DNA from 3 places in the Streptomyces sp. NPDC034111 genome. Region 1 is predicted to be linked to each of the others. Evidence: riboswitches for the same ligand, from Rfam matches in the RefSeq annotation. Region 1 holds a riboswitch; each other region holds the start of a gene.

Region 1 (7,285 bases):
ACCTCGATCTCCTCCAGGCCGGCGCCGGCCAGCAGCGCCCTGATCCGGTCGGGATCCTCGAGCGAGAACGGGCCCGCATCACCCGGCGCGCCGAGGTCCGGCAGCTGTACGTACGGGGCGACGGCGCTGAACGGCACGGCCAGATAGTCGTTCTCCCGCAGGCCGCGCCAGCACAGGAACGCCAGCCGGCCACCGGGGCGCAGGGCGCCGGCGATATTGGCGAACGCCGCCTCCGGATCCGCGAAGAACATCACCCCGAAGCGGCTGATCGCGCTGTCGAAGGCGCCCCGCTCGAAGCCGTGGACCTGCGCGTCGGCCTGCTCGAAGGTCACATGCCGCAGTCCGGCCGCGGCGGCCTGCCCGCGGGCCGCGTCCAGCATCTGCCCGGACAGATCGACGCCGAGCACCGCACCCTCGGTCGCGATCCGGCCCGCCGCCAGGGACGTGCCGCCGGTGCCGCACCCGATGTCCAGCACCCGGCTGTCGGCCCGCAGCCCGGCCGCCGCCAGCAGATGCGGGGTGAGGCGGCCGTACCTCCGCTCCTGGCGCTCCCGCTCCTTGGTCCAGTACTCCCCTTCCTCGCCGTTCCAGGCCTCCGCCTGCGCGGTGTTGCCCGCCGCGACGGCTTCTTCAGGCACCGCTCCGTCCCGTGAGCCGGCGCCCTGACCGTTGTCTCGCCCCATCACGTGCTCCTTGCCCGAATTGTTCGCCCCCTGGTCTCATACGGCCGCTCCGACCAGGGAGTTCGTTGCTCGTACCGCGATTTGTCACATCTGCGACACCCCCCCTTCCCTGGCACTCGTTCCTCTTGGAACACTCTGCTGGCCGTTGTCTTCTCACAGGTCGTGACACGACCACACAACACCGTCCCCCAATATCGCGAACTCCCCCACATTCGAAGAGGTTCCCAGACTTATGCCTGAACTCAATCGGCGTCGATTCCTCCAGATAGCCGGTGCCACGGCGGGCGTTTCGGCGCTCTCCGGCAGCATCGCCCGTGCCGCAGCCATCCCCGCCAAGCGGACCTCCGGCTCGATCAACGACGTTGAGCACGTCGTGATCCTGATGCAGGAGAACCGCTCCTTCGATCATTACTTCGGCACGATGAAGGGCGTCCGCGGTTTCGGTGACCCGCGCCCGGTGACGCTTCCCAGCGGCAAGCCGGTCTGGCACCAGGCCGACGGCGGCAAGGAGGTGCTGCCCTTCCACCCGGACGCCGAGGACCTCGGCATGCAGTTCATCGCCGGCCTCGACCACGACTGGGCCGGCGGCCACAAGGCCTTCAACAACGGCGCCTACGACCAGTGGGTGCCCGCCAAGTCCGAGCGGACGATGGCGTACCTCACGCGCAAGGACATCCCGTTCCACTACGCCCTCGCGGACTCGTTCACCCTCTGCGACAGCTACCACTGTTCGTTCATCGGTGCCACGGACCCGAACCGCTACTACATGCTGACCGGCTGCGTGGGCAACGACGGAACGGGCGGGGGCCCCGTCCTCGGCAACGAGGAGAAGGGGTACGGCTGGACCACGTACGCCGAGCGCCTGGAGAAGGCCGGCGTCTCCTGGAAGGTCTACCAGGACATCGGCGACGGCCTCGACGCGAACGGCAAGTGGGGCTGGATCGAGGACGCCTACCGCGGCAACTACGGCGACAACTCGCTGCTCTTCTTCAACCAGTACCGCGACGCCAAGCCCGGCGACCCGCTCTACGACAAGGCGCGCACCGGCACCAACGCCAAGGCGGGCGACGGCTACTTCGACCTCCTGAAGGCCGACGTCAAGGCCGGCAAGCTGCCGAAGGTCTCCTGGGTCGCCGCCCCCGAGGCGTTCACCGAGCACCCCAACTGGCCGGTGAACTACGGCGCCTGGTACATCTCGCAGGTCCTGGACGCGCTGACCTCCAACCCCGAGGTGTGGAGCAAGACCGCCCTGTTCATCACCTACGACGAGAACGACGGCTACTTCGACCACATCGTCCCGCCGTACGTGCCGTCCTCCGCCTCGCAGGGCCTGTCCACCGTGGACACCGCCCTGGACTACTACAAGGGCGACGCGAAGTACGCCGCCGGGCACTACGGCCTGGGCATGCGCGTACCGATGCTCGTCGTCTCGCCGTGGAGCACCGGCGGCTTCGTGAACTCGGAGGTCTTCGACCACACGTCGATCATCCGGTTCATGGAGCGGCGGTTCGGTGTGAAGGAGCCCAACATCTCGCCCTGGCGGCGTGCCGTCTGCGGTGACCTGACCTCGGCCTTCGACTTCAGCGGCAAGGACAGCGACCCCGCGTCGCTCCCGGGCACCGACGGCTACCAGCCGAAGGACCACGAGCGGCACCCCGACTACGTCCCCAAGGCGCCCGCCAACCCGGCCCTGCCCAAGCAGGAGTCCGGCTCGCGCCGTACCCGGCCGCTGCCGTACGCCCCGCTGGTGGACGGCTCCGCCGACCCGGCGGCCGGCAAGTTCACCCTGACCTTCAGCGGGGGTGCCGCGGCCGGCGCCTGCTTCCACGTCCGGTCGGGCAACCGCACCGACGGGCCCTGGACCTACACCACGGAGGCCGGCAAGAAGATCTCCGACACCTGGAACACGGCCTACTCCAAGGACGCCTACGACCTGTCGGTCTTCGGCCCGAACGGCTTCCTGCGCGTCTTCCAGGGCCCCGGCAAGACCGCAGGACCCGAGGTGACGGCCCGCCACGACAAGGGCACCGGCAACCTCAAGCTGACCTTGAAGAACGCCGGCAAGACCGACTGCAACCTCACGGTCACCAACGCCTACGACGGCACCAAGCAGACGTTCAAGGTGCGGGCCGGCGCCACCTGCGAGCACACCGTGGACCTGCGGGCCGGCAAGCGCTGGTACGACCTGACCGTGGTGTCCGACACCGACCGTACGTTCCTGCGGCGCCTCGCGGGGCACGTGGAGACCGGCGCGACCGGCGTCAGCGACCCGGCGTTCCTCACCGGCTGACACCCCCGCCACGCGTCCCGAAGGGCGCACGGTGAACGGGCCCCGCTGACCGGCAGCGGGGCCCGTTCCGTTCCGGCCTGCGCGGCGGACAGGCCGGACAGTGCTACAGCGCCGGGGGAGCCGGACGCGGCGCCTCGCCGCGGACCTCACGGGCCGCCGCCACCAGGTTCTCCAGCGCCGCACGCACCTCGGGCCAGCCGCGGGTCTTCAGCCCGCAGTCCGGGTTGACCCACAGCCGTTCGGCGGGGATCGCCTCAAGTGCGTTGTGCAGCAGGGCCGTTGCCTCTTGTGTGCGCGGTACGCGCGGCGAGTGGATGTCGTACACCCCGGGGCCCACCTCGCGCGGGTACCCGGCCGTGGCGAGTTCGCCGGCGACCTGCATATGGGAGCGGGCGGCCTCCAGGCTGATGACATCGGCGTCCAGGTCGTCGATGGCCGCGAGGATATCGCCGAACTCCGCGTAGCACATATGGGTGTGGATCTGGGTGTCGGCGCGGACACCGCTGGTGGTGAGGCGGAACGCCTCGGTGGCCCAGGCCAGATACGGCGCCTGGCCGGCGGCGCGCAGCGGCAGCGTCTCGCGCAGCGCCGGCTCGTCGACCTGGATGACCGCGCTGCCCGCCGCCTCCAGGTCGCGCACCTCGTCGCGCAGGGCGAGGGCCATCTGGCGGGCGGTGTCCGCGAGCGGCTGGTCGTCGCGGACGAAGGACCAGGCGAGCATCGTGACCGGGCCCGTCAGCATGCCCTTGACCGGCCGGTCGGTGAGCGACTGGGCGTAGGTCCACCAGCGCACCGTCATCGGCTCCGGCCGGGAGACATCTCCGGCGAGGACCGGCGGGCGGACGTAGCGGGTGCCGTAGGACTGGACCCAGCCGTGCTCGGTGGCGAGGTAGCCGGTGAGCTGTTCGGCGAAGTACTGGACCATGTCGTTGCGCTCCGCCTCACCGTGCACCAGCACATCGAGGCCGGCCTTCTCCTGGAAGGCCATCACCTCGCGGATCTCGGCCGCGATCCGCTCCTCGTACGCCGCGGTATCGAGGCGTCCGGCGCGCAGCCCGGCGCGGGCGGTGCGCACTTCGGCGGTCTGCGGGAACGAGCCGACGGTGGTGGTCGGCAGCAGCGGCAGGCCCAGGCGGGCGCGCTGGGCCGGGGACCGTTCGGCGTACGGCCGGTCGCGGCGGCCATCGGCGTCGGTGACGGCCGCGGCGCGGGCGCGTACCGCCGGGTCATGGGTGAGCGGTGAGCCGGCGCGGGCGGCCAGGGCGGCGCGGTTGGCGGCGAGTTCGGCCGCGATGGCGCTCGTCCCATGGGCCAGACCGCGCGCCAGCGTGACGATCTCCGCGGTCTTCTGCCGGGCGAAGGCCAGCCAGCGGGCGATCTGCGGATCGATGGCGCGCTCGGCGCCGGCGTCCAGCGGGACGTGCAGCAGCGAGCAGGAGGACGCCACATCGACCTGGCCGGCCAGGCCGAGGAGGGTGCCCAAAGTGGCCAGTGAGCGCTCGTAGTTGTTGAGCCACACATTGCGGCCGTCGACCACCCCGGCGATCAGGCGCTTGCCGGGCAGTCCGCCGGCCGCCGCCAGATCGTCGAGGTTGCCGGCCGCGGCGCCGGTGAAGTCCAGCGCCAGGCCGTCGACGGGCGCCTTGGCCAGCACCGGCAGCGCCTCGCCCAGCCGGTCGAAGTACGAGGCGACCAGCAGCTTCGGGCGGTCGGTGAGGGCGCCGAGGTCGCGGTAGGCGCGGGCGGCGGCGTTGAGTTCGGCGGGGGTGCGGTCCTGGACGAGGGCGGGCTCGTCGAGCTGCACCCACTCCGCGCCGGCCGCCCGGAGGGCAGCTAGCACCTCGGCGTAGACCGGCAGCAGCCGGTCGAGCAGCGTCAGCGGCTGGAAACCGGGCGCGGTACCGGGCGCGGGCTTGGCCAGCAGCAGGTAGCTGACCGGCCCGACCAGGACCGGGCGGGCGGCCAGGCCGAGCCCGAGGGCCTCGGTCACCTCGCCGACCTGCTTGGACGGGTCCGCGGCGAAGACCGTGTCGGGCCCCAACTCCGGGACGAGGTAGTGGTAGTTGGTGTCGAACCACTTGGTCATCTCCAGCGGCGCCACCTCCTGGGTGCCGCGGGCCATCGCAAAGTAGCCGTCCAGGGGGTCGGCGGCCACCGCGGCCCGGTGCCGGGCCGGGATCGCGCCGACCATCACGCTGGTGTCCAGGACGTGGTCGTAGTACGAGAAGTCGCCGGTCGGTACCTCGTCGAGGCCGGCCGCTGCGAGCTGCTGCCAGGTGCTCCGGCGCAGCCCGGCGGCGGTGGTGCGGAGGGCGTCCGCGCTCACCCGGCCCTTCCAGTAGCCCTCGATGGCCTTCTTCAGTTCCCGGTCCGGCCCCTGCCGGGGGTAGCCGTGCACGGTGGCCCGTACGGCCGCGGCCGCGGATGTGCTGGTCACGGAGCTCTCCTTCGCGAGCGTGTCTCCTGGGACCCCGGCGACGGGGGAGAGCGCGAAGGGATGGCCGACCGGGCGGCCGCGCGGGCGCATGCGCGCCGCCGTACCGCCTGCCGTGTCCGCCGACCCGCCCTCGAGGTCACCGAGATCACCCCGCGCACCGGTCGCGCGGGGGCACTGGCAGGTCTTCGGACTCGCGGGCACGTCCACCAAGGGCGGACATCTACTGGCCGTCGCTTCCCAGGCCCGCCGGGCCCAGTGCGTATGACGGCGGTCGTTCCCACACACCGCTGCGGGGCAGTCCCGGATTCCCACCGGGTTCCCTCTTACGACGCGCCTGCCTGGCGGACAGGGCGAACCAGTCGCGGTACGCACTCTAGGCGCTTACCGCCGCGCCGGTCACCCGCATTGCGCGCGCCTTGCGTTGGAGTGCGGTCGAACTCGTAGCGTGCGGACCACCAGCGGACGAAGGGAACGGGGAACGACCGTGCGTTACACACTGTTCGGCAGGACCGGCCTGCGGGTCAGCGAGCTGAGCCTGGGGACCATGACGTTCGGGGGCGAGGGGTGGGGCGCCTCCGAGGAGACCAGCGGGCGGATGCTGGACGCCTACGCGGACGCCGGCGGCAACTTCATCGACACCGCCAACAACTACACCGACGGCGTCGCCGAGCGGATCCTGGGGAAGTGGCTCGAAGGCCGCAGGGACAGCTTCGTCCTGGGCAGCAAGTACACCTGCGCGACCCACCAGGGGGACGTGAACGCGGCGGGCAACCACCGCAAGAGTCTGGTCCGGTCGGTGGAGGCGAGCCTGGCGCGGCTGCGCACCGACCACCTCGATGTGCTGTGGGTGCACGCCCGGGACCACTTCACCCCGGTCGAGGAGGTCATGCGGGCGCTCGATGACCTGGTCCGCTCGGGCAAGGTGCTCTACCTCGGCGTCTCCGACTGGGCGGCCTGGGAGATCGCACAGGCCAACACCCTGGCCGAACTGCGCGGCTGGACCGCGTTCGCCGGCTCGCAGCTGCGCTACAACCTGCTGGAACGCACGCCCGAGCGGGAACTGCTGCCGCAGGCCCGCGCCTTCGACCTGGCCGTGCTGGCCTGGGCGCCGCTCGCGGCCGGCAAGCTCACCGGCAAGTATCGGCGCGGTGAGACGGGCCGGCTGGACACCGCCGCCTCCCGCACCCGGGAGCACAACGAGGAGGAGACCATCACCGCGGTGCTGGAGATCGCCGAACAGGGCGGCTGGAGCCCGGCGCAGGTGGCGCTGGCGTGGCTGCGCAGCCGTCCGGGCAACATCGTCCCGATCATCGGCGCTTCCAAGGAGAGCCAGCTCGCCGACAATCTCGGGTCCGTCGAGGTCGCGCTGGACGGGGACGCGCTGGTGCGGCTCGACCGGACGAGCGAGGTACCGCTGGGCTTCCCGCACGACTTCCTGGGGCAGCCGGGCATCGTCGAGGGCGTCTACGGCGACCGCTGGGCCGACATCGAGGACCGGCGCTCGACCTACCGGCGTACGACGCGCGGGGTCAGCTGAGCGCCCCGGCGCCCGTTACGCCGAACGCCGCCGCCCGGATGGCCGGGTGGCGGCGTCTGCGCTCTAGTGAGGAGGGTGGCCCGCCCGGGACCGGACCGAAGGAGACCGACGCCCCATGAGGAACCGCCGCAGGAGGAACCGCCCTCTAGGGGCCGTCGCGCGGACGGCGCCGGCCGCGCTGACCGCCGTCCTTGTCGCCGTGGGCGCCGGCGGCTGCTCCGACGGCAACGGGGGCACCACACCCGAGAAGACCCGGACGCCCTCGCCCGCCCCGTCCGCAACGCACAGCCCCGGCGCCACCGGCCCGAGCAGTGCCTCTCCCGCGGCCGCGCGCATCG
Region 2 (7,285 bases), on a different contig from region 1:
GCATCGGCGCGCGGGCCGGTGCGATGGCCGCCTTCGGCCTGTGCGCGGCGGCCGTGGCCTACGGCATCTATCTGATCGTCGCGGGCTGATCCGGCCCCGGCGACCACCCAGGCACCACCGCACGAGGCGTTCGGCGGACCACGGCATCAGCCGCGGCCGCCGAGCGCCTCGTCGGCTTCTCTGGCCAGCTCGTCCGCGATGGCCGTACCGCCGCGGCTGTTGAGGTACTCGGAGACCCGAATCTGTACGACCTTGCTGAACGTCTGGTAGTGGGCGCTGCGCGGGCGCGGTTCGGCCGCCCGCAGCGCCGCGTAAAGCGTCCGGGTGTACGGCGGCTGCCGGCCAGGCCAGGGCGCGTGCTGCCCCGTGCTGCCGTGCTCGGCGCGGGCCGGCGGCAGCGGGCAGACGGGCGCCTTCGCCGCCTCGCGGTACGCCGAGTCGCGGGTCGCCGCGAACCCCCGCTCCAGCAGACAGCGTTCACTGCCCGGGCTGGTCAGCGCCTCGATCAGGGCCCGGGCGCCGGCCGGCCGCCGGCTGCCGGCGGAGATCGCCAGGTTCTGCCCGCCCAGCACGGACATCCGCTTGCCGTCGACCGGCCGGGCCGGCAGTTCGGCCACGTCGAACTGCTCGCCGGGGGTGAGCTTCTCGGCGACCGAGGCGTACTCGACCGGCCAGTTGCGCATGAACAGTGCGCGGCCGTCGGCGAACCAGCGGCGGCTCTCCGTCTCGTCCATCCCCATGGCCTCGTGCGGCATGATCGAGTCGAGCCGGTCCTTGACGTCGGCGACACCCTGCTGGAGCGCGCCGACCTGCTCGCCCTTGGTGAAGCCGGCGGCGTCCGGGTCGCCGCCGTTGTACCAGGCGGACTCCAGGGTGTTGACGGTCAGCCCCTCGTAGGGCCGCAGCTGGGCGACCATGCCGTACATCCTGCGGTCCTCGGGCACCTTGCCGTCCTTCGCCGTACGGGCGAGTTCACGGTTGTAGGCACCGGCCACCTCCTGGGAGATGTTCTTCACCTCGCCCCAGTTGGACGGCGGCTGGTGGTGCCCGTACCGGGCGAGGAGGTCCTTGCGGTAGTACAGCAGCCCGGCGTCGGTGTTGAAGGGCACGCCCCAGACCTGCCCGGCGTGGTCGACGGTCTTGACCACGCTGTCGAGGAAGTCGCCGTCCAGGCTCGTGCCCCAGGGGCGGATCACGCCCGCCTCGGCGAACTCCGCGGTCCAGGCCACATCGAGGTTGAGCACGTCGTAGTCGCTGTTGCCGGACTGGCCCGCGGCCAGCAGCTGGCTGCGCTGGCCGTCGGCGGTGTCCGGCAGCTTGACGATCCGCACCGAGCGGCCGGTGCGCCGCTCGAAGGCCCGGATGAGGTCCTGGCGCACGCCCGTACTGCTGAGGTCGCTGCCGGTGGCCAGCACGATCGGGCCCTTCTCCGGGCCCGGCTCCGGACCCGCCGTACAGCCGACGGCCGCCACCGTCAGCAGCAGCGACAGGCCCAGTGAAAACAACGGCGAAAGGAACGCCTGCGGCCGGGCGGCCCGCCCGGTGGTCCGCGCGCCGCTCACCGGTCCCCCTTGCCCGCGGTGCCGATGGAGGCGACCAGCCCGGCCAGCAGGTCGGCGGCCTGCGGACCACCGGCCACACACTGTCCCCTGGACGCACCGGCCAGCCCCTGGAGGGCGAACGTGTCACAGCCGGCCCGGCCCGTCACCAGCGTCAGCACCGGCACCGCGGGCCGCTGCTTCAGCAGCCCGGTCAAGGTCCGCTCGACGCCCGCCGCACGCCGCGGGCCGCCGTCGTCCTCGTCCAGGATCAGCACGATGGCCTGATTGCTGCCGGCCGACTTCTTCATCTCCCGTACGGCGGCGGTCAGCGCCTCCTCCATCGCGGCGCCGTGGTCGACCAGTTCCCCCTTGGCGATCCGCTCCAGCGCCGCCTTGCCGGGGGCCGGGTCGGCGGTGCCCAGCGGGACCACCTGCCGCACCGCGCCGGGATCGTCGGGGTGCGCACGGTCGGGGAAGGTCCACAGGCCGTACGTGTGGTGGGCGCCGACCATCTCCAGGGCGCGGCCCGCGGCGCCGAGGGCCACCGGCAGCTTGCCGCCGTCGGCCATCGAGGTGGAGGTGTCCATCAGGATCAGCAGCCGGCTGGACTTCTGCGCCTTGTCGTAGCCGTTCAGTACCCGGGCGACCTGGTCGGCGCCGGCGGTGAAGGGGGTGACGGGGGCGTCGAGGTCGGTGTTGGCGCGGCTGCTGCGCAACGGGGAGCCCGGTGCGGGCGCCGGCGCCGTACCGTCCTCGCCCAGGACCCCCCGGTATCCCTGCGCGGTGAGGGTGCGCCGGCCGCCCGCCGGGGCGCGCAGCCAGTCCGCGAAGCGGTCGACCGCGGCCTGCCGGGGCGTGGCGTCCGCGGCACCGCGCCAGTCGACCCGGATCAGCGGATGGTCGAGCGCCGGGACGTTCTTGGGGTAGTACGCGGCGTAGCGGTCACCGGGGGCGAGTGCGGAGGGCAGGGCCGGGCAACTGCCGATGGCGTGGCCGAGGTTGAAGTCGGCCAGGGACTTCTCGGAGACCAGCGGCGCCGAGCGGGCGCCGCGGCCGGTGCCGGGGCGGCCCTGGTCGGCGGAGGGGCGCAGCGAGCACAGCAGCTCGGTGCTGTCCGCGTACTGGCTGCCCGGGGCGGAGAGCCGCCGTTCGGCGCCCTCGGCGAGGGCCGGGTCCAGGACGCCCGAGGTGCCGATGGGCGAGCCGTCGTCGGCGAGGTAGAGGCCGAGGGTGTGCAGCAGGCCGGTGCCGGACAGCACCGGGCTGGGGCGCAGCAGCTTCAGATCGCGGTGTGCGCTGTCGGTGCTGGTCAGCAGCTCCCGCCAGGACGGGTTCAGGGTGTCGACATCGTCCAGCCGCCTGGTGGCCGGGATGCCGACGACCAGCGGACTGTAGGCGACCGGGCCGGTGTTGCGCAGGGTCGCCGGGGAGCCCTTGGGCGGCATACCGCGGCGGGCCTCCTCGTAGTCGGCGGTGGATTCGGGGATCCACAGATCGGGCTGCGGCCCCGGCCGGTTGAGGAGGTCGGCGCCCTTGCCGGCACCCTTGTCGGCGCCCTTGCCGGCACCCTTGCCGTCCGGCGGTCCCCCTCCGGTGCCCTTGGCCTCGCCCTGCCAGCGCCCGGCGGCGGCGAAGCCCTGGTCGATCTGGTCCCTGGCGGCGGAGTAGACGGTGATCTGGGCCCGCCGGCAGCCGGCGGGCAGATCGCTCTCGCCGTGCAGCGGACGGGTGTTGAGCTCGGACATCTCATAGGCGAACGCCGCCTGGCGCAGGGCCGGTTCGGCCTCCGGGGCGGTGAGCAGCCGCAGTTCGAGGGCGGGCGGGCAGGGCGGCTGCGGCCGCAGCAGAGGCAGCACGGTCAGTGCGGTGGCGGTGAGGGCGAGGACGGCGCAGAGCGCGAGCAGCGGCTTCAGCCGGGGCCGCAGATGCTGGTTGGACCAGCGGCGTAAGCGGATCCGCGGCGGGGTGGGCAGCGGCACCTCGGGGGTGGCGAAGGACAGCACGACATCGTCGACGGTGTTCTGCTTCGCCGAACGGGGCTCCCATACGTCGCCCATCGGCGTGCGCTCACCGGCGAGCCGTACCCGCAGCTCCCGTACCAGGTCCTCGAAGGTGACGAACCGCCTTCCGGGGATGCCGTGTTCGAGGATCTGCACCATGGCTCGGGTGAAGAGGGTGCCGCCGGCCGGCTCCGCACCGCTGAAGATCCGGCGGTTGGGCTGGGCGGCCATCAGCAGCGACATCGGCTTGCGGTGGGAGTGGAAGGCTCCGCCCGCATTGCCCGCGTAGCAGCACTCCAGGACGATGACGACGCGCTCGGCCCGGGCGCTGTCGAGACAGGAGAGCACCACGTCCTGCCAGGAGACGGTGGTGTGGCTCTGCCGGGGCACCGACGCACCGACCATCAGCCGCAGATCGCCGCCGTCACTGCCGACCCAGCCGTGGCCGGAGAAGTGCACCAGCAGCAGACCGCGCGCCTCGTCCGCGGCGGCCTTGAGCGCCTGGCTCAGCTCCCACGGCTCGTGCGGACGGCACAGGGTGACCTCGCCGGCGGTGAACAGATCGGTGGCGGTCAGCGCACGCCGCAGCTCCGTGGGGTTGTCCTCCACCGCGGGCAGACCGGTCAGCGTGGCGTAGTCGTGGACAGCGATCAGCAGCGCCCGGTTGACCTTGCCCCGCGCGTCGTATTCGGACATCCGGGTCAGTCCTCGCCGGTGCTGCCGCTCTCCTGCGCGGGACTGCCGGGATCGGGGCGTCCGGGCTCGCCGACCGGGTGCACCGCACCGCCCGCGGCGACGTCGACGGCGGGCACCTCGCCCTCGGCGCGCTCCTCCTTACGGCGCCGCAGCCACTCCCGCAGCGCGATGCCCAGCCCCTTGGTGACCTCGGCGGCGGCCGCGCCCACGATCACCAGGATCAGATCGTCCACCCCCACGGCCATATCGCCCGCGCCGGGACCGTCCGCGGCGTCCGCCTCCTCGGCGGGCCGTGGCCGGTGCTCCCAGGAGTGCTCCCTGCTGCCGAGCCAGGGTTCACGCTCCAGCCACGCCCGGAGGTCGTCGACGTCCTGCTGCGGATTGTTCGTGCCCGTGACCCGGATACGGATCTCCTGACGCCCGGTGCTCTCCGGCATCCCCCAGCCCCCTTCCGGCGGCCCCTTCGCCGCCGTACGCCAGATAGTGACGCGGGATCAGGGGCGCGGGCAACCGTGTGTGACGCCACAACCACCCTGTGGCGTCCGCCACAGCGCCTGCCGCGGCACAGCACCGCAGGTCAAGGGTGAGTTGACGGGCCTTCGCGGGGCGTGGTGGACTGCCCGGGCCAATCGGCGACAGCAGAGGAAGTCCGGTGCGAATCCGGCGCGGTCCCGCCACTGTCACCGGGGAGCGTTCCTCCGACGAGGGCCACGGCCCGTACCCCGTACGGGCTGGAAGGCCGGAGGTCACGCCGATCCGGGAGCCAGGAGACTCTGGTCGCCGTCACGTCGAGCCAGGGCGCGGACCCTGAGTGAGGACATACCGCCATGCCCGGCCGCCGTTCGAGAGCTCCACTGCCCGCTGCCGCAGGGCTCCTTCGAGGCCTGACGGCAGGCTGACCCGATGCGCGGCGAACACGCGGGATATGCGTGCGGCGCGGCCCTCGGCTTCCTCGGCGACCTGATCGCGGCGGATCCACGGCGCGGCCATCCGGTGGCCGCGTTCGGCCGGGCCGCCGCCGCCGTCGAACGCCGGCTCTGGCGCGACCACCGCGGATACGGGGCGGCCCATGCCGTGCTGTGCGCGGGCGGCGCCGCCGCCGCTGCCGCCGTACTCCAGCGCGCCCTACGGCACCACCACGGCGCCCGCACCGCGCTGACCGCGGCGACGGTCTGGGCCGTCCTGGGCGGCACCTCGCTCGGACGCGAGGCACGCGCCCTCGGCGGGGCGCTCACCGTCGGCGATCTGGACGTGGCACGGGAGCGGCTGCCGCATCTGTGCGGGCGCGATCCGCAGGCGCTGGACGGGCCGCAGATGGCCCGCGCGGTGGTGGAGTCGGTCGCCGAGAACACCTCGGACGCCGTGGTCGGCGCCCTGGTGTGGGGCGCGCTCGGCGGGGTGCCCGGCCTGGTGGCGTTCCGCGCGGTCAACACCCTCGACGCGATGGTCGGTCACAAGTCGCCCCGCTACCGCCGCTTCGGCTGGGCCTCCGCACGGCTCGACGACCTCGCCGGATGGCCCGGCTCCCGGCTGACCGCCGCCCTGACCGTGCTCGCCGGCCCCGACCGGCGCGGCGCGCTGCGGGCCTGGCGGGCGGACGGCGCCGCGCACCCGAGCCCCAACGCGGGCCCGGTGGAGGCATCGTTCGCGGGCGCGCTGGGCGTACGGCTGGGCGGCACGCTGGCGTACGGCGGGCGGGTCGAACACCGCCCGGTGCTCAACGGCGCGGCACGGCCGCCCGTCGCGGACGACATCGAGCGGGCGGTACGGCTCTCACGGCGGGTCGGCGCGCTGGCGCTGGCGGCGACCGTGGCGGGGCGGCTGGCAGTGGGCGCGGCACGGCGCAGGAGCAGAAGGAGACACCGGTGAACGGGCGGGACAACGGGCAAAGGGGGCCGGCGTCCGGTGCGGGCGCCGGCGGTGGCCTGCTGGTGGCCGGAACGACGTCCGACGCCGGCAAGAGCGTGGTCACGGCGGGGATCTGCCGCTGGCTGGCCCGGCAGGGCGTACGCGTGGCGCCGTTCAAGGCCCAGAACATGTCGCTCAATTCGTTCGTCACCCGCGAGGGCGCGGAGATCGGGCGGGCCCAGGCGATGCAGGCCGCCGCGGCGCGCGTCGAGCCGACCGCGCTGATGAACCCCGTGCTGCTCAAGCCGGGCAGCGACCGCAGCAGCCAGGTGGTGCTGCTGGGCAAGCCGGTGGGCGAGCTCAGCGCCCGCGGCTACCACGCGGGCCGGCAGGAGCAGTTGCTCGGCACCGTCACCGACTGCCTGGCCGAACTGCGGCGCACCCACGACGCGGTGATCTGCGAGGGCGCCGGCAGCCCCGCCGAGATCAATCTGCGCCGCACCGACATCGTCAACATGGGCCTCGCCCGGGCCGCCCGGATACCGGTCGTCGTGGTCGGCGACATCGACCGCGGCGGGGTGTTCGCGTCGTTCTTCGGCACCACCGCACTGCTGTCACAGGAGGACCAGGCGCTGGTCGCCGGGTACCTCGTCAACAAGTTCCGGGGCGATGTGACGCTGCTGGAACCGGGCCTGGCGATGCTGCGCTCCCTCACGGGCCGGGCAACGCTGGGCGTCCTGCCCTTCGCCCACGGCCTCGGCATCGACGAGGAGGACGGACTGAGGGTGTCGCTGCGCGGCGCGGTCCGCGAGAGCGTGGTGGCGCCCCCGCACGGCGCGGACGTGCTGCGGGTCGCGGTCTGCGCCGTCCCGCTGATGTCGAACTTCACCGACGTGGACGCGCTGGCCGCCGAACCCGGCGTGGTGGTGCGCTTCGTGGACCGCCCCGAGGAACTGGCCGACGCCGACCTGGTCGTGCTGCCCGGCACCCGCGGCACCGTCCGCGCACTGCAATGGCTGCGCGACCGCGGACTGGCCGCGGCGATCGCCCGGCGGGCCGCCGAGGGCCGCCCCGTCCTCGGCATCTGCGGCGGCTACCAGATGCTCGGCGAGCACATCGACGACGAGGTCGAATCGAAGGCCGGCGCGGTCGAGGGGCTGGGGCTGCTGCCCGTACGGGTGCGGTTCGCGGCGGAGAAGA
Region 3 (7,285 bases), on a different contig from region 1:
CGTTCTTCTACTGGTACCAGATGCTCTGGGTGCTGATCTCGACGGCGCTGACGACCGTCGCGTACAAGCTCGTCCGGCATGAGCAGCGCGTGCGCAAGGGCGGTGCGGACCAGTGACACCGACCACCACCGCACCGGACGCCCTGGCCGTCCTTGCCGCTTCCCAGACCAAGGGCGTCAACGGCGTGGCCCTCGCCGTCTTCGTCTTCTTCTTCCTGGCCGTGACGGTCATGGGCTTCCTCGCCGCCCGCTGGCGCAAGGCCGAGGAGTCCGCCAACCTCGACGAATGGGGCCTGGGCGGACGCAGCTTCGGCACCTGGATCACCTGGTTCCTGCTGGGCGGTGACCTCTACACCGCGTACACCTTCGTGGCCGTCCCGGCGGCGATCTACACGGCGGGCGCCGCCGGCTTCTTCGCCGTCCCGTACACGATCCTCGTCTACCCGCTGATCTTCACCTTCCTCCCGCGCCTGTGGTCGGTCTCGCACAAGCACGGCTACGTCACCACCTCGGACTTCGTCCGCGGCCGCTTCGGCTCCAAGGGACTGTCGCTGGCCGTGGCGCTGACCGGCATCCTCGCCACGATGCCGTACATCGCGCTCCAACTGGTCGGCATCCAGGCGGTCCTGGACGTGATGGGCATCGGCGGCGGCGAACACACCAACTGGTTCGTCAAGGACCTGCCGCTGCTGATCGCCTTCGCGGTGCTGGCTGCCTACACGTACTCCTCCGGCCTGCGTGCCCCCGCGCTCATCGCGTTCGTCAAGGACGGCCTGATCTACCTGGTCATCGCCGTGGCGATCATCTACATCCCGATCAAGCTGGGCGGATTCGGGCACATCTTCGACGCGGCGGGCGAGGCGCTCGCCCAGCCCGGGCCCGTGCCCGGCAAACCGCGGGGCGAGCTCACCAGCGGCCCCAACGCCCAGTGGGCGTACGCCACGCTGGCCCTCGGCTCGGCGCTGGCCCTGTTCATGTACCCGCACTCCATCACGGCCACGCTGTCCTCCCGCAGCCGCAACGTCATCCGCCGCAACACCACGATCCTGCCGCTGTACTCCCTGATGCTGGGTCTGCTGGCGCTGCTCGGCTTCATGGCGATCACGGCCGGTACGGATATCCAGGGCAATCCGCAGCTGGCCATCCCGCAGCTGTTCGAGGACATGTTCCCCAGCTGGTTCTCGGGTGTGGCGTTCGCCGCGATCGGCATCGGCGCGCTGGTGCCCGCGGCCATCATGTCGATCGCCGCGGCCAACCTGTTCACCCGCAACGTCTACAAGGACTTCCTCAAGCCGGCCGCCACGCCCGAGCAGGAGCACAAGGTCGCCAAGCTCGTCTCCCTGCTGGTCAAGGTCGGCGCCCTGGTCTTCGTCCTCACCATGGACAAGACCGTCGCCATCAACTTCCAGCTGCTGGGCGGCATCTGGATCCTCCAGACCATGCCGTCGCTGGTCGGCGGCCTGTTCACCCGCTGGTTCCACCGCTGGGCGCTGCTGACCGGCTGGGCGGCCGGCATGCTCTACGGCACCCTCGCCGCCTACGGCGTCGCCAGCCCGACGCAGGCCCACTTCGGCGGCTCCAGCAAGGAGATCCCCGGCATCGGTGAGATCGGCTACATCGGCCTGACGGCCTTCGTCCTGAACGTCGTGGTCACGGTGGTCCTCACCCTCGCCCTGAAGGCCATGAAGGCCCCCGACGGCCCCGACGAGACCAGCCCCTCCGACTACACCGCGGACGCCGGCGACAAGGGCGTCACCGTCGAACTGCCCCCGGCCACGGCAGGGTCGCCGGCCGGTCACTGAGCCACCGGCCGCTCTTCACCAACGGGCCGTCGCGTCCCTTCGGGGGTGCGGCGGCCCGTTGGCGTGCCGGCGGGGCCAGTTCGCCCGGTCCTTCGACCGCTCGGTTTCGCGCATGCGGCCCACGGGGCCGGGAGGCGCGGGACGAGGCCACTGACAGACACCGCGTGATCACTCTCGACACACTAGATGTGGGGGTGCGCCTGAGGGGCCACCACCACATGTATGCTCGTCCTCGCTGTCGCCGCAGGGGAATCCGGTGCGAATCCGGAACTGTCCCGCAACGGTGTGGGAGCGCGCCGGTGGCCTGATGACGGCCTCTCGCGCGCCCGTGTAGTCCGAGGACCTGCCGACGGTACGTCCGCACCGCCATGGGTGTGGACGTCGATACGTCCGGGCCCCGAGGGATGGGCCGGTGGACGCCGCGCGGTGTGCCCGCGCACCCCTGATCGTCATGGGGTGCCGCATGCCCGCGTGCGCCCGTCGCCCCCCTCCTGGCCCCCGCCGAGTGAGGGAGAGCATCACGTGACCATCGCGCCAACGGAGCCCGCGTCAGACGCCGAGGTCGTGCCGCCTGCCGTGGTCACGCCTGGAACCCCCGCCGGGCCGGGCGAGGACGGACAGGACGGTCCGGGTGTTGCGCTGCTGCGCACCCTGACCGAGCTGACCGAGGACCTGACCGCGACCGACCCCGGCAAGGTGGCCGCCGCCGCCCTGCGCGGCCGGCACGCGGGCTCCGACGAGGCCGAACTGCGGTCGCTGGCCATCGAGGCCGCGGCCGGTCTGATCGGCGACGAGCCGCAGTACTCCAAGCTCGCCGCGCGGCTGCTCACCCTCTCGATCTCGGAGGAGGCGGCCGCACAGGGGGCGGTCGCCTTCTCCGCCTCCATCGAGGTCGGCCACCGCGAGGGGCTGATCGCCGATGAGACCGCGGAGTTCGTACGGACGCACGCCGGGCGGCTGGACGCGCTGGTCGACCAGGCGCTCACGGACGGGGCCGACGACCGGTTCGGGTACTTCGGACTGCGTACGCTGCACTCGCGCTACCTGCTGCGCCACCCCACCACCCGTCAGGTCATCGAGACCCCCCAGCACTTCCTGCTGCGGGTGGCCTGCGGCCTGGCCGAGGACCACACCGAGCGGGCCGTGGCCGATGTCGCCGAGCTCTACCGTCTGACCAGCTCGCTGTCGTACCTGCCCTCCTCCCCCACCCTCTTCAACTCCGGTACCCGCCACCCCCAGATGTCGTCCTGCTACCTGCTGGACTCTCCGCTGGACGAGCTGGACTCGATCTACGACCGGTACCACCAGGTCGCCCGGCTCTCCAAGCACGCCGGCGGCATCGGCCTCTCGTACTCCCGCATCCGCGCCCGCGGTTCGCTGATCCGCGGCACCAACGGGCACTCCAACGGCATCGTGCCCTTCCTGCGCACGCTGGACGCCTCGGTCGCGGCCGTGAACCAGGGCGGCCGGCGCAAGGGCGCCGCCTGTGTGTACCTGGAGACCTGGCACGCGGACATCGAGGAGTTCCTGGAGCTGCGCGACAACACCGGTGAGGAGGCCCGCCGTACCCACAACCTGAACATCGCGCACTGGATCCCCGACGAGTTCATGCGCCGGGTCGAGGCGGACACCGACTGGTCGCTGTTCTCGCCCTCGGACGTCCCGGAGCTGGTGGACCTGTGGGGCGAGGAGTTCGACGCCGCGTACCGCAAGGCCGAGGCCGAGGGCCGGGCGCTCAAGCAGATCCCGGCCCGGGTGCTGTACTCGCGCATGATGCGCACCCTGGCGCAGACCGGCAACGGCTGGATGACCTTCAAGGACGCCGCCAACCGCACCGCCAACCAGACCGCCGAGCGCGGCAAGGTCGTGCACTCCTCCAACCTGTGCACCGAGATCCTGGAGGTGACCGACGACGGGGAGACCGCGGTCTGCAACCTCGGCTCGGTCAACCTCGCCGCCCACCTGGGGGCGGACGGTGAGATGGACTGGGAGCAGCTGGACGCCACGGTCCGTACGGCCGTCACCTTCCTCGACCGCGTCGTGGACATCAACTTCTACCCGACCGAGCAGGCCGGCGCCTCCAACTCCCGCTGGCGCCCGGTCGGTCTGGGCCTGATGGGCCTTCAGGACGTCTTCTTCCGGCTGCGGCTGCCCTTCGACTCGCCCGAGGCGCAGGAGCTGTCCACCCGGATCTCCGAGCGGATCATGCTCGCCGCCTACGAGGCGTCCGCCGACCTCGCCGAGCGGCACGGCCCGCACCCGGCCTGGTCCGCGACCCGCACCGCCCGTGGAGTGCTGCACCCGGACCACTACCCCAACGCCGAGCCCCGCTGGGCGGACCGCTGGGCGGCGCTGCGCAGCCGTATCGCCATGACCGGAATGCGTAACTCGCTGCTGCTGGCGATCGCGCCGACCGCGACCATCGCCTCGATCGCCGGCGTGTACGAGTGCATCGAGCCGCAGGTCTCCAACCTCTTCAAGCGCGAGACGCTGTCCGGCGAGTTCCTCCAGGTCAACGCCTATCTGATCGAGGAGCTCAAGGCCCTGGGACTGTGGGACGCCCGGACCCGTGACGCGCTGCGCGAGGCGAACGGCTCGGTGCAGGACGTCAGTTGGATCCCCGAGGAGATCCGGGCGCTGTACCGCACCGCCTGGGAGATCCCGCAGCGCGCCCTGATCGACATGGCCGCGGCCCGTACGCCGTACCTGGACCAGAGCCAGTCGCTGAACCTCTTCATGGCGTCGCCGACCATCGGCAAGCTCAGCTCGATGTACGCCTACGCCTGGAAGCGCGGCATCAAGACGACGTACTACCTGCGTTCCCGTCCGGCGACCCGGATCGCCCAGTCGGCCCGCGGCACCTCCGCCGCGTCCGTCCCCGTGCCGCAGCAGGTCACCGACCCCGAGGCGGTCGCCTGCTCCCTGGAAAACCCCGAGTCCTGCGAGGCCTGCCAGTAATGTCCCACCCGTCGCCCGACCACCGCCCCTCAACGACGGCGCTGCGCGCCGGCAGCCCCACCGAGACGAATGCCGCAGCGGCGCACACCGCCACCACCGGCGCGAAGAACCTCCTCGACCCGGGCTTCGAGCTGACGCTGCGTCCGATGCGGTACCCGGAGTTCTACGACCGGTACCGCGACGCGATCAAGAACACCTGGACCGTGGAGGAGGTCGACCTCCACTCCGACGTCGCCGACCTCGCCAAGCTCTCGCCGGGCGAGCAGCACATGATCGGCCGGCTGGTCGCGTTCTTCGCGACCGGTGACTCGATCGTCGCCAACAACCTGGTGCTGACGCTCTACAAGCACATCAACTCCCCCGAGGCGCGGCTGTACCTGAGCCGTCAGCTCTTCGAGGAGGCGGTGCACGTCCAGTTCTATCTGACGCTGCTGGACACCTATCTGCCCGACCCGGAGGACCGCGCCGCCGCCTTCGCGGCCGTGGAGAACATCCCCTCCATCCGTGAGAAGGCCGAGTTCTGCTTCAAGTGGATGGACTCGGTCGAGAGCATCGACCGGCTGGAGTCCAAGGCCGACCGGCGCCGCTTCCTGCTCAACCTGATCTGCTTCGCGGCGTGCATCGAGGGCCTGTTCTTCTACGGCGCCTTCGCCTACGTCTACTGGTTCCGCTCGCGCGGTCTGCTGCACGGGCTCGCCACCGGCACCAACTGGGTCTTCCGGGACGAGTCCATGCACATGGAGTTCGCCTTCTCCGTGGTGGACACCGTCCGCGAGGAGGAGCCCGACCTCTTCGACGACAAGCTGGAGCAGCAGGTCACCGAGATGCTCAGGGAGGCCGTCGAGGCGGAGCTCCAGTTCGGCCGCGACCTGTGCGGTGACGGCCTGCCGGGGATGAACACCGAGTCGATGCGCGAGTACCTCCAGTGCGTCGCCGACCAGCGGCTTCAGCGGCTCGGCTTCGCGCCTGTGTACGGCTCGGAGAACCCGTTCTCCTTCATGGAGCTCCAGAACGTCCAGGAGCTGACCAACTTCTTCGAGCGCCGGGCCTCCGCCTATCAGGTCGCCGTCGAGGGTTCGGTCTCCTTCGACGACGACTTCTAGAGACGGGCAACTCCCCCGGCCGCGACGCCCCTTCAGCCTGGTCAACCCCCGATTGTGAGCGTTCTGTTACCTCGGCAACCGGAGCCGTGGCCCGCGCATCTATCTGGGTATGAAGGGCACGAAGGGGCGTCGCCGGTTCATCGACTATCCGCGCCGGGGCCGGGAGGGGCCGCGCCGCTGGCTGCCGTCATGGCGGCTGTGGCTCGGCACCCTCGGCTTCGGCATCCTCTCGCTGGCCGGGCTGTTCGCCATTGTGTATGCAAATGTCGACATCCCGAACGAGAATACGCTGGCCGGACAGGAGGCCACCGTCTACTACTGGGCGGACGGCAGCCAGATGGTGAGCGTGGGCGCCGTCAACCGGCAGAACGTCGCCCTCGACAAGGTGCCGGACTCCGTCGAGAACTCCGTCATCGCCGCGGAGAACGCCACCTTCTACAGCGACCCGGGCATCTCCTTCCAGGGCATCGCCCGCGCGGTGGTCAATATGGTCTCCGGTGAGGAGACCCAGGGCGGCTCCACCATCACCCAGCAATATGTGAAGAACACCTATCTCTCGCAGGACCAGACGGTCACCCGCAAGCTGAGGGAATTCATCATTGCGCTGAAGGTGAGCAATCAGCAGTCCAAGCAGGAGATTCTGCGCGGCTACCTCAACACCAGCTGGTTCGGCCGGGGTTCGTACGGCATACAGGCCGCCGCCCATGCGTATTACGGCATCGACGCCAAGGACCTGAACCCCAGTCAGGGCGCCCTGCTGGCCGCCCTGCTGAAGGGCTCGGAGCAGTACGACCCGGGGATGGGCAAGGCCAACCACGAGCGGGCCGTGGCGCGCTGGAAGTGGATACTCGACCGGCAGGTCGCCACCGGGAAGATGAGCGAGCAGGAACGGGCCAAGTACCGGAAATTCCCCGAGCCCCGGTCACCCTCGAAGCCCACCAGCCAGGCCGGCCAGATCGGTTATCTCGTCGATGTGGCCAACAAGTTCGTCAAGTCGAAGACCGGGCTCACCGACAAGGACCTGGCACGCGGCGGCTACCGCATTCACACCACCTTCGACAAGGAGCGCACCCGCCGCCTGGAAAAGGCGGTCACCGATGTCCGCCGTCAGAACATCGACCCGAAGAAGCGCGCCGCGGACAATTACGTGGAGTTCGGCGCGGCCTCCGTCCGTCCGAAGGACGGGGCGATCCTCGCCGTCTACGGCGGCACGGACGCCACCCGGCACTTCAGCAACAACGCGGACACCACGGCGGTTCCGGCCGGCTCCGCCTTCAAGCCGTTCGTGCTGGCGGCCGCGTTCCAGCAGCTGCTCGACCGGCCCGACGACTCCTTCGACACGTACGAGGGCACGGACCAGGCGCAGCCGGTGGACCTCAAGAGCAGACCGGAAAATCTCCGCTCGGCCCTGCTGAAGGCCGAG

What was found. Region 1 has a riboswitch for cobalamin ahead of metE (5-methyltetrahydropteroyltriglutamate--homocysteine S-methyltransferase). Riboswitches for the same ligand answer to the same signal wherever they lie in the genome.
Region 2: linked by a shared signal. The riboswitch ahead of ACZ55A_RS00345 (cobalamin biosynthesis protein) and the one ahead of metE (5-methyltetrahydropteroyltriglutamate--homocysteine S-methyltransferase) in region 1 are both predicted to bind cobalamin.
Region 3: linked by a shared signal. The riboswitch ahead of ACZ55A_RS18815 (ribonucleoside-diphosphate reductase subunit alpha) and the one ahead of metE (5-methyltetrahydropteroyltriglutamate--homocysteine S-methyltransferase) in region 1 are both predicted to bind cobalamin.

The regions. Positions count from the first base shown of each region.
Region 1 covers NZ_JBVIST010000005.1:98,765-106,049, reverse strand. The annotation lists gene ACZ55A_RS14930 (class I SAM-dependent methyltransferase) at 1-683, opposite strand, end outside; gene ACZ55A_RS14925 (phosphocholine-specific phospholipase C) at 916-2,973, shown strand; gene metE (5-methyltetrahydropteroyltriglutamate--homocysteine S-methyltransferase) at 3,077-5,410, opposite strand; cobalamin riboswitch at 5,584-5,770, opposite strand; gene ACZ55A_RS14915 (aldo/keto reductase) at 5,895-6,947, shown strand; gene ACZ55A_RS14910 (cupredoxin domain-containing protein) at 7,147-7,285, shown strand, end outside.
Region 2 covers NZ_JBVIST010000001.1:61,685-68,969, forward strand. The annotation lists gene ACZ55A_RS00325 (hypothetical protein) at 1-89, shown strand, start outside; gene ACZ55A_RS00330 (extracellular solute-binding protein) at 147-1,562, opposite strand; gene ACZ55A_RS00335 (caspase family protein) at 1,559-4,237, opposite strand; gene ACZ55A_RS00340 (hypothetical protein) at 4,243-4,674, opposite strand; cobalamin riboswitch at 4,879-5,011, shown strand; gene ACZ55A_RS00345 (cobalamin biosynthesis protein) at 5,141-6,106, shown strand; gene ACZ55A_RS00350 (cobyric acid synthase) at 6,103-7,285, shown strand, end outside.
Region 3 covers NZ_JBVIST010000007.1:127,685-134,969, reverse strand. The annotation lists gene ACZ55A_RS18825 (DUF3311 domain-containing protein) at 1-116, shown strand, start outside; gene mctP (monocarboxylate uptake permease MctP) at 143-1,801, shown strand; cobalamin riboswitch at 2,020-2,166, shown strand; gene ACZ55A_RS18815 (ribonucleoside-diphosphate reductase subunit alpha) at 2,324-4,759, shown strand; gene ACZ55A_RS18810 (ribonucleotide-diphosphate reductase subunit beta) at 4,759-5,862, shown strand; gene ACZ55A_RS18805 (transglycosylase domain-containing protein) at 5,972-7,285, shown strand, end outside.